One region of the Tardiphaga sp. 42S5 genome, then DNA from elsewhere that is predicted to be linked to it. Evidence: predicted binding sites of a transcription regulator. Region 1 holds the regulator's gene; each other region holds the start of a gene.
The links. The regulator HrcA, encoded in region 1, represses chaperone genes, less so after heat shock. The targets are predictions, from matches to a motif close to GTTAGCACTCNCNNNNNGNGAGTGCTAAC.
Positions count from the first base shown of each region.

Region 2: SFY93_RS23735 (co-chaperone GroES) is a predicted target of HrcA. The motif match lies at 1,204-1,232, and genes of this name have one in related genera.
Region 3: SFY93_RS09920 (co-chaperone GroES) is a predicted target of HrcA. The motif match lies at 2,027-2,055, and genes of this name have one in related genera.

Region 1 is NZ_CP139027.1:835,264-838,539, forward strand. Features, by position in the region: gene rdgB (RdgB/HAM1 family non-canonical purine NTP pyrophosphatase) at 1-332, opposite strand, end outside; gene rph (ribonuclease PH) at 368-1,090, opposite strand; gene hrcA (heat-inducible transcriptional repressor HrcA) at 1,244-2,332, shown strand; gene grpE (nucleotide exchange factor GrpE) at 2,438-3,037, shown strand; gene pncA (bifunctional nicotinamidase/pyrazinamidase) at 3,092-3,276, opposite strand, start outside.
Region 2 is NZ_CP139027.1:5,081,915-5,085,190, forward strand. Features, by position in the region: gene SFY93_RS23725 (cupin domain-containing protein) at 1-548, opposite strand, end outside; gene SFY93_RS23730 (usg protein) at 656-940, opposite strand; gene SFY93_RS23735 (co-chaperone GroES) at 1,360-1,677, shown strand; gene groL (chaperonin GroEL) at 1,720-3,276, shown strand, end outside.
Region 3 is NZ_CP139027.1:2,137,142-2,140,417, reverse strand. Features, by position in the region: gene SFY93_RS09935 (protein phosphatase CheZ) at 1-6, shown strand, start outside; gene SFY93_RS09930 (MFS transporter) at 36-1,244, opposite strand; gene SFY93_RS09925 (hypothetical protein) at 1,307-1,834, opposite strand; gene SFY93_RS09920 (co-chaperone GroES) at 2,146-2,442, shown strand; gene groL (chaperonin GroEL) at 2,598-3,276, shown strand, end outside.

The DNA.
Region 1 (3,276 bases):
AACAGGCGTTCGATCCGCGTCATGGCGCCGGTGAAGTCCTTGGACTCGCCGGCCCAGCGCGCCGAGAGGATGCCGGGCGCGCCGTCGAGGGCATCGACGACGAGGCCGGAATCATCTGCGAAGGCGGGCAGTTGCGCGACATTGGCCGCGGCAATCGCCTTGATCGCGGCATTGGCCTTGAAGGTGTTGCCGGTCTCGTCGGGTTCGGCGAGACCGAGCTCGCCGGCCGACACTGCTTCGATGCCGTAGGGGGCCAAGAGATCGCGCATCTCGGCAAGCTTGCCGGGATTGTGGGTGGCGATGACGAGCTTCCCAGTGATTCGACGATGCATGATGCGAGTCTACGCCTGCTTGATGACTTGCGGAATCACGCGATGGCCATTTTCTGCAGTTCAACCAGACGTCCGACGCCCTTTTGCGCCAGTGCCATCAACTTCAGGAACTCGTCCTGCGTGAACGGCGTCTTCTCGGCAGTGCCCTGCACCTCGATGATGCGGCCGTCGCCGGTCATCACGAAATTGGCGTCGGTGTCGGCTTCGGAATCTTCGGCATAATCGAGATCGAGCACCGGCGTGCCCTGATAGATGCCGCAGGAAATCGCCGCGATATTGTCGCGCAGCACGTTGCCGCCGCCGTTCTTGAACATGTTGCGGTTCTTCATCCACGAGATGCAGTCGGCCAGCGCAACCCATGCGCCGGTGATCGACGCCGTGCGGGTGCCGCCATCGGCCTGGATCACGTCGCAGTCGATGGTGATCTGGCGTTCGCCGAGCGCTTCGAGGTCGACGGCCGCGCGCAGCGAGCGGCCGATCAGGCGCTGGATCTCGACGGTGCGGCCGCCCTGCTTGCCGGATGCGGCTTCGCGGCGGGTGCGTTCCAGCGTGGCGCGGGGCAGCATGCCGTATTCGGCGGTGACCCAACCGCGGCCCTGGCCCTTGAGCCATGGCGGCAGGCGCTCTTCCAGCGTGGCGGTCACCAGCACGTGGGTGTCACCGAATTTCACCATGCAGGAGCCTTCGGCATATTTGACCACGCCGCGTTCCAGCGACACGGCGCGCAGTTCATCGGGCGCACGACGGCTTGGCCGCATGAGAAAATCCTTCCAAATGTCCAGAGAGAGCCTGTTCGCGGTGCTTTTAGGGGGCACGGAGCGCAGCGGCAAGGGCAGGGCAGGTTCCACGCATGCAATGGTGCTTGTATCCGGGGGCTCGGGGCGACAGATTAGGTCCTCAAGGAGTACCCTGTGGCCCACCACGATCCGATCGGCCTGATTTCGCCGCATGCCGGGCTCGCCCAGCTCAATGAGCGATCGCGTGAGATCTTCCGGCAGATCGTCGAGAGCTATCTCGCCACTGGCGAACCTGTCGGTTCGCGCAATATTTCGCGCCTGATCACGGTTCCGCTGTCGCCGGCCTCGGTCCGCAACGTCATGTCGGACCTGGAGCAGCTCGGCCTGATTTATGCACCGCATACGTCTGCTGGACGGCTGCCTACTGAACTCGGACTGCGGTTCTTCGTTGATGCCCTGATGCAGGTCGGTGACCTCACCGAACCAGAGCGGCAATCGATCCAGCAGCAGCTGTCCTCGGTAGGGCGCTCGCAGACCGTGGAGGCGGCGCTTGGCGAGGCGCTGACGCAGCTGTCCGGGCTGACCCGCGCGGCGGCGGTGGTTCTGACCGCCAAGTCCAATGTGCGGCTGAAACACATCGAATTCGTCCGTCTGGAGCCCGAAAAGGCGCTGGTCGTGCTGGTCGCCGAGGATGGCCAGGTCGAAAACCGCGTGTTGACCCTGCCGCCGGGGGTGCCGTCGTCGGCGCTGAACGAGGCGTCGAACTTCCTCAATGCCCGGATTCGCGGCCGCACGCTGGCTGAGGCCCGGTTGGAACTGGAAACGGCACTGACCCAGAACCAGATTGAGCTCGATCAACTGACCCAGAAGGTCATTGCCGCCGGCATTGCCAGCTGGTCGGGTGGCGAGAAGGACGATCGGCAGCTGATCGTGCGCGGCCAGGCCAATCTGCTCGAGGATCTCCATGCGCTGGAGGATCTTGAACGCGTTCGCCTCCTGTTCGACGATCTCGAAGCCAAGCGCGAGGTGATCGATCTTCTCGGCCGGGCGGAGACGGCCGAAGGTGTCCGCATCTTCATCGGCTCGGAAAATAAGCTGTTCTCGCTGTCCGGCTCGTCCACGATCATTGCGCCCTACAGCGATGGCGCCGGCCATATCGTCGGCGTTCTCGGTGTCATCGGCCCGACCCGGCTGAACTATGCGCGGGTGATCCCGATGGTAGATTACGCGGCGCGCATCGTCAGCCGCATGCTCGGCGGCTGACAGATCGGCCGAATCCGGCTGGTTGCGCTTGATTTTCGGCGCTCAAACCCCGATATCCCGCTCAGCAATCCCACCATTTTGGCGTGTTTTTGAGAAGGCAGCGTGATGACTGATTCCAATGGGCAGAACGACAATCAGGACAAGACGGCGCAGGCCGCCGATCCGGTGGTCTCCAAGCCCTACATCATGCCGGACGATCCGGAACCGAATTCAGTCGAGGCCCTGACCAAGGAAGCGGCGGAATCGCGCGACAAGATGCTGCGCACGCTGGCGGAGATGGAAAATCTGCGCAAGCGGACCCAGAAGGAAGTCGCCGACGGCCGCACCTATGCGATCGCCAATTTCGCGCGCGAAGTGCTCGATATCGCCGACAGCCTGCAGCGCGCCCTCGATGCCGTGCCTGCCGATACCAAGGCCGCCGCCGATCCGGGCCTGAAGGCGCTGCTCGAAGGCGTGGAGCTCACTGAGCGCTCGCTACTCAACACGCTGGAAAAGAACGGCGTGAAGAAGTTCGACCCGTCGGGCGAGAAATTCGATCCGAATTTCCAGCAGGCGATGTACGAAGTGCCCGATGCTTCCGTGCCTGCGGGCACCGTCGTTCAGGTCGTGCAGGCCGGCTACACCATTGGCGAGCGCGTGCTGCGCCCGGCGCTGGTCGGTGTCTCGAAGGGTGGCGCCAAGGCTGCACCTGTAGCGTCGGAGTAAAGCTGCGTAGTAAGAGCTGAATCGCCCGGTCAAGCCGGGCGATGACAGCGAGAGTTAAGCCGCCAGATCGCCCGACTGAATACGCTTCACGCCGGCCTTGTTCATGTCGGCCCAGGCTTTGGCCAGTGAGCCCTGCGTGTCGATGCCGCGGCAGGCATCTTCGACTACATAGACATCGAAACCTGCTTTTCGCGCATCGAGCGCGGACCACGCGACACAGAAGTCGGTGGCGAGGCCGG
Region 2 (3,276 bases), 2.1 Mb from region 1:
TACCGGACTTCCACCGTCCTGAACTCTGCCGGAAGGATCACTTCCAGCAGTTCGCAATTGTCGGAGTAATCGCGGATCAGGTGCCTGATGCGTGGCGGCTGAGTCCAGCATGACCCCTGACGCATGGTCATCTCGCCCTCGCCTTCCATATAGGCCTTCACCCAGCCATTCAGCACGTAGACCAGCTGAAACTCGGCATCGTGATAGTGAAGCTTGGAGACCTCTTTCGGATCGCAAGGTCCAATCAGCCGGATGACATGCGCGTGCGCCAAACCGCCAGTCGCAGCGGCGACACCGAGATCGCGATACTTCGCGTAGGCACGCAGGCCGTCGCCGAGAAATGCTTCTTCCTGATAGTGGCTGATCGCGACGCGCTGCTTGCGGCGCGGGCCGGGTTTCGCCGCGGCCTTGGCGACAGCTTTTGTACTCGCCTTGGCCGGCTTGCCAACCGCGAACTTCTTTGCCGCTTTCGCTACCGCCTGTGTCGCAGGCTTCTTCGTCGCGGCCGCTTTCGCTGCGCTCTTTGACGTTCGCTTCAGCTTCGCCATGTCGTGTTTCCCACCCGGCGCAATGCCGAACAAACGGCCAGCGCGTCCGGGAACCTAGCTGTAGTTCAGCACAGCGGCAATTCATCCGGCGCGTTGAGAGGCGCGGACTAGTGCAACCGGAAGACGCCATCCACGGCACGAAGCTCGGCCGGCTTGATCAGTTTCGAATGCGCGACGGTTACCGCAAAGAGCGGGCCATCGAGCTTCTCCTGCCAGAAATCCAGGAAATCCTTCAGCGCGGGAAACTTCGGAAACAGATCGTAGTTCTGCCAGACATAGGTCTGCAGCAGCGATGGATGGTCCGGCATGCGGTAGAGAATCTGCGCCGTCGTCAGTCCGTAGCCAAGCACCTGCTTCCTGAAATCGTCAGAAGCTGCATTTCTCGAGACCATGTTCAACCTCCATGGACAGAGCGCATTCGGCTAAGTGGATTCCGGTTTGGCGTCGAACTTCGCTCTGCTCTCCTGTGACCGTGCTGACTGCAGCGAACCGGCTTCCACTTCGCCCATGACAACACGATGCATGAAATGTGACGCAAGCAACGTCCTCATCACAAGCTTAAAAGTTTAATAATGGGTTGAAAGCCGAATGTTAGCAGCCACTTACCGTGGATGCTAACGGATTCGAGAACCGGTATCGGAGGGTCTTAACCAATTCTGGCACCCGTCATATTTGAGTGCCAAAATATTTGATACAGACCCTTGCCGGTGAGGAACGTTCGGCCTATGTCCGGACCAGCTGCGCTGGCACTTGTTGGCTCAGACTGCCAATTTAAATTTCTCAAGCATCTACAGAAACTTAGGAGGACTGCATGAAATTCCGTCCGCTTCACGATCGCGTTGTGGTCAAGCGTATCGACGCCGAAGAGAAGTCCGCTGGCGGCATCATCATTCCGGATAGCGCCAAAGAGAAGCCCTCCCAGGGCGAGATCGTCTCCGTCGGCCCGGGCGGCCGCGACGAAGCCGGCAAGCTGATCCCGATCGATCTGAAGGTCGGCGAGCGCGTGCTGTTCGGCAAGTGGTCGGGCACCGAGGTCAAGATCGATGGTCAGGACCTGCTGATCATGAAGGAAAGCGACATCATGGGCGTCCTCGAAGGTGCCGCTCCCGCCAAGAAGAAGGCCGCTTAAGCGCCTTTTCCCCACCCATCCTGATTTTCAAGGAAGCAAAACATGTCAGCTAAAGAAGTGAAATTCGGCGTTGATGCCCGCGACAAGATGCTGCGCGGCGTCGACATTCTCGCCAACGCCGTGAAGGTGACGCTCGGTCCGAAGGGCCGCAACGTCGTCATCGACAAGTCGTTCGGCGCGCCCCGCATCACCAAGGACGGCGTCACCGTCGCCAAGGAAATCGAGCTCGACGACAAGTTCGAGAACATGGGCGCCCAGATGGTGCGCGAAGTGGCCTCGAAGTCGGCCGACGCAGCCGGCGACGGCACCACCACTGCTACCGTGCTCGCCCAGGCGATCGTCCGTGAAGGCGCCAAGTCGGTTGCTGCCGGCATGAACCCCATGGATCTGAAGCGCGGCATCGACCTGGCTGTGGAAGCCGTGGTTGCTGACCTCGTCAAGAACTCCAAGAAGGTCACCTCGAACGACGAAATCGCCCAGGTCGGCACCATTTCGGCCAATGGCGACGCGGAAATCGGCAAGTTCCTCGCAGACGCGATGAAGAAGGTTGGCAACGAAGGTGTCATCACGGTTGAAGAAGCCAAGTCGCTCGAAACCGAACTCGACGTCGTCGAAGGCATGCAGTTCGACCGCGGCTACATCTCGCCCTACTTCGTCACCAACGCCGACAAGATGCGCGTTGAATTCGACGACGCCTACATCCTGATCAACGAGAAGAAGCTCTCCTCGCTGAACGAGATGCTGCCGCTGCTCGAAGCCGTCGTGCAGACCGGCAAGCCGCTCGTCATCGTCGCGGAAGACGTCGAAGGCGAAGCTCTCGCCACCCTCGTCGTCAACCGTCTGCGTGGCGGCCTCAAGGTCGCTGCCGTCAAGGCACCGGGCTTCGGCGATCGCCGCAAGGCCATGCTGCAGGACATCGCGATCCTGACCGGCGGCCAGGCGATCTCGGAAGATCTCGGCATCAAGCTCGAGAACGTCACGCTCGCCATGCTCGGCCGCGCCAAGAAGGTGATGATCGACAAGGAAAACTCCACCATCGTGAACGGCGCCGGCAAGAAGGCCGACATCGAAGCACGCGTGGCGCAGATCAAGGCGCAGATCGAAGAAACCACTTCGGACTACGACCGTGAGAAGCTGCAGGAGCGTCTCGCCAAGCTGGCTGGCGGCGTTGCCGTCATCCGCGTCGGCGGCGCGACCGAAGTCGAAGTGAAGGAGCGCAAGGACCGCGTTGATGACGCGATGCATGCGACCCGCGCTGCGGTTGAAGAAGGCATCGTCCCCGGCGGCGGCGTCGCTCTGCTCCGCGCTTCGGAACAGCTGAAGAAGATCAAGACCGCAAACGACGACCAGAAGACCGGCGTCGAGATCGTCCGCAAGGCCCTGTCGGCTCCGGCTCGCCAGATCGCCATCAACGCAGGCGAAGACGGTTCGGTCATCGTCGGCAAGGTCCTCGAGACCGCGACCTACAGCTACGGCTTCGACTCGCAGACCGGCACCTACGGCGACATGCTCAAGAAGGGCATCATCGATCCGACCAAGGTTGTCCGTGCAGCGATCCAGAACGCAGCTTCGGTTGCGGGCCTGCTGATCACCACGGAA
Region 3 (3,276 bases), 1.3 Mb from region 1:
GGCTAAGATAATTTTCGACCACAGTTAGAGATCGTTTAACGCCGGGCCGCAACGCCCGGCGTTTTTATCATCACGAAGCAGACCAGTACGATCAACGCTCCCGCCGTCCCGAGCAGCAGTATAGTGCGGTCCGACAGCGTCTCGACCGCGGATGCCACCACGAACGGTGCAAAGGCCTGCACGAACAAAGCCGGCCGCGCGATACGGCCGATCACACGGCCATATCCCGCCGGGCCAAACATCAGAAGCGGCAGCGCACCGCGCGCGATGGTCATGACGCCATTGGCCGCGCCGAAGCCGATAGCGAACAAGGCCGCCAGCGGAAACGAAATCCCCGCAAAGGCCAGCATCGCGAAGGCCGATACCACGAGCACCACCGCCCCGCGCGCGATCCACAGCGGATGGGTACGCCCCGCGAGCATGAAGTCTGCCAGCCGCGATGCCACCTGCGCCGGTCCGAACATCGCGCCGATGGTCACCGCCGTTGCAGCACTGAGCCCGCCGCGCTCCAGCAGCGCGAGCAGGTTCGAGGTCACGCCCGACAGAATGAAGCTGTAAAGCGAGAAAGCCGCCGCCAGCAGGATGAACGGCCAGCCTTCCGGCCGCAGGGTTACTTGTTGAGGAACGACAACGGCGTCTGCCACGGGCAGCGGCGCGACGGCGACGTGGCGCGGCAATGCAAAGGCATGAAGCGGCGCAACGACAAAGGCGAAGATCGCTGCGAAGGTCAGATAGGTCCCGCGCCAGCCGACAGCCTCAAGCAGAAGATGGGTCGCCGGCCAGCCGACCGTCGAAGCGAAGCCGCCTGCAAAAGTCACGAAGGTGATCTGCCGCCGCGCCGAGGCACCGAAGATGCGCGTCAGCGTGGCGAAGGCGGGATCGTAGAGCGACGCCGACATTGCAGCGCCGAGCAACAGCCAGCAGGCCAGATAGGTCGCGGGATGATCGGCGACTGAAAATAGAGCGAGACCCAAGGCACCGGCCAATGCGCCCGATGCCATGACGACATTGCCGCCGTGACGGTCGATCAATCCACCAACCACCGGCGACAGCAGTCCCGATACGATCAGCCCCAGCGAAAAGCCCGCCATGCCGAAGGCCAGCGACCAGCCATGCGCCGCCGTGACATGCGGCATGGTCAGCACAGGTGGGTAGATCAGGATGCCCCAGGTCAGGATCTGGGTGAATGCCAGCACAAGGACCGCGCGGCCCGGTCCGAAAACAAGGTCGCGCAATCGGTGCATGGGCTCACGTCTTCAAGGGAGTGGCGGGACCCGCCTTATGCCTCAGGTCAGGCCTTGTCAGGTCAGGCCTTGGGTGCGCAACGGACATAGACCATGTTGCCGTAGCGAACCGCAGCGTCCTTGTCGATGAAGCGCGTGACGAGAATCCGACCGTCGAAGGAGACGATCTCGCGATCCTTCTCACCACCGGCGGGACCGGGCGGGCCGATATAGTTCTTGCCGCTCGGCGAGCCCTTGAGGCGCAATTCCTGCGGCGTCGCCTCGTCGGCAAGATGCATGATGACCCCGCCGGTGGCGCCCTGGCCGATGATATAGGGCTGCTTGCACTGGCCGCGCGCGGCATTCTCGGTGCGAACGCGATCGTTGGGATTCATGTAGGACGCCAGACCCCAGCGGCCGACGAGTTCTTCCGAGCGGATCGAGGCTGGCAGTTCCGGCGCCGGCGGAGGCTCCGGCGGCGGTGTCGGCTGCGAGTTCCCAAAGCTGAACCCGCCCAATCCACCAGACGTGCCGCACCCGCCCAATGACAGCGCCAAAGTTGAAACGATCGCCAGATGGGCAACCGTGCGGGCGTAGCGTGACCTGATCATATTATCCCCTAGAGCAAATTCCCCGGCTGCCCGTCCCGGCAGCCAAGCGCAAAACACCTGACGGCGCAATGAGGTCGGCAGAATTACGCCGACTCTCCATTATGGTTTCCAGATCATCCTATATTGGCCTCACCAAGGCCTTAAGGCCTCGCTTGACTCAAAAAGCGTCTGGCCATATTTCCCGGACGCTCAATTAGCACTCCCGGAGCGCGATTGCTAAGGGAATGAGCCGGCCGCCTTGAGCGTTCCGGCTGGATTCCCGCCCGCCTCCGAGATGGCAACGAAATCGCAAACCCTAAAGGGACACTCCCATGGCCAAGACCAAATTCCGCCCGCTGCACGACCGCGTCGTCGTCAAGCGCATCGTCGCCGACGAGAAGACCAAGGGCGGCATCATCATCCCGGACAGCGCCAAGGAAAAGCCGTCTGAAGGCGAAGTCGTCGGCGTGGGCCCCGGTGGCCGCGACGAAGCCGGCAAGCTGATCCCGATCGACATCAAGGTCGGCGACAAGGTTCTGTTCGGCAAGTGGTCGGGCACCGAGATCAAACTCGACGGCGAAGAACTCCTCATCATGAAGGAGTCGGACATCATGGGCGTGATCGCCTAAGCGACTCGCTTCAGCCTCCCCACACGCCGTCATCACCGGGCTTGTCCCGGTGATCCACGTCTAGGCCGCAAGCTCGGCAAGGCGTGGATGGCCGGGACAAGCCCGGCCATGACAGCGTTTTAATTTCAAATTCCCATCACTTGGAGCACCATCACATGGCCGCCAAAGACGTTAAATTCTCCGGAGACGCGCGCGATCGCATGCTGCGCGGCGTCGACATTCTCGCCAACGCCGTCAAGGTCACGCTCGGTCCGAAGGGCCGCAATGTCGTGATCGAGAAGTCGTTCGGCGCTCCGCGCATCACCAAGGACGGCGTCACCGTCGCCAAGGAGATCGAACTCGAGGACAAGTTCGAGAACATGGGCGCGCAGATGCTGCGCGAAGTTGCCTCGAAGACCAACGACACCGCAGGCGATGGCACCACCACCGCCACCGTGCTGGCCCAGGCCATCGTCCGTGAAGGCGCCAAGTCGGTTGCTGCCGGCATGAACCCGATGGACCTCAAGCGCGGCATCGATATCGCCGTCGCCGCCGTCATCAAGGACATCACCAAGCGCGCCAAGCCGGTTGCGTCTTCGGCTGAAGTCGCTCAGGTCGGCACCATCTCCGCCAACGGCGACGCCGCCATCGGCAAGATGATCGCCCAGGCGATGCAGAAGGTCGGCAATGAAGGCGTCATCACGGTTGAAGAGAACAAGTCGCTCGAGACCGAAGTCGACATCGTCGAGGGCATGAAGTTCGATCGCGGCTACCTGTCGCCCTACTTCGTCACCAATGCCGAAAAGATGACCGCCGAGCTCGAGGACGTGTACGTCCTGCTCGTCGAGAAGAAGA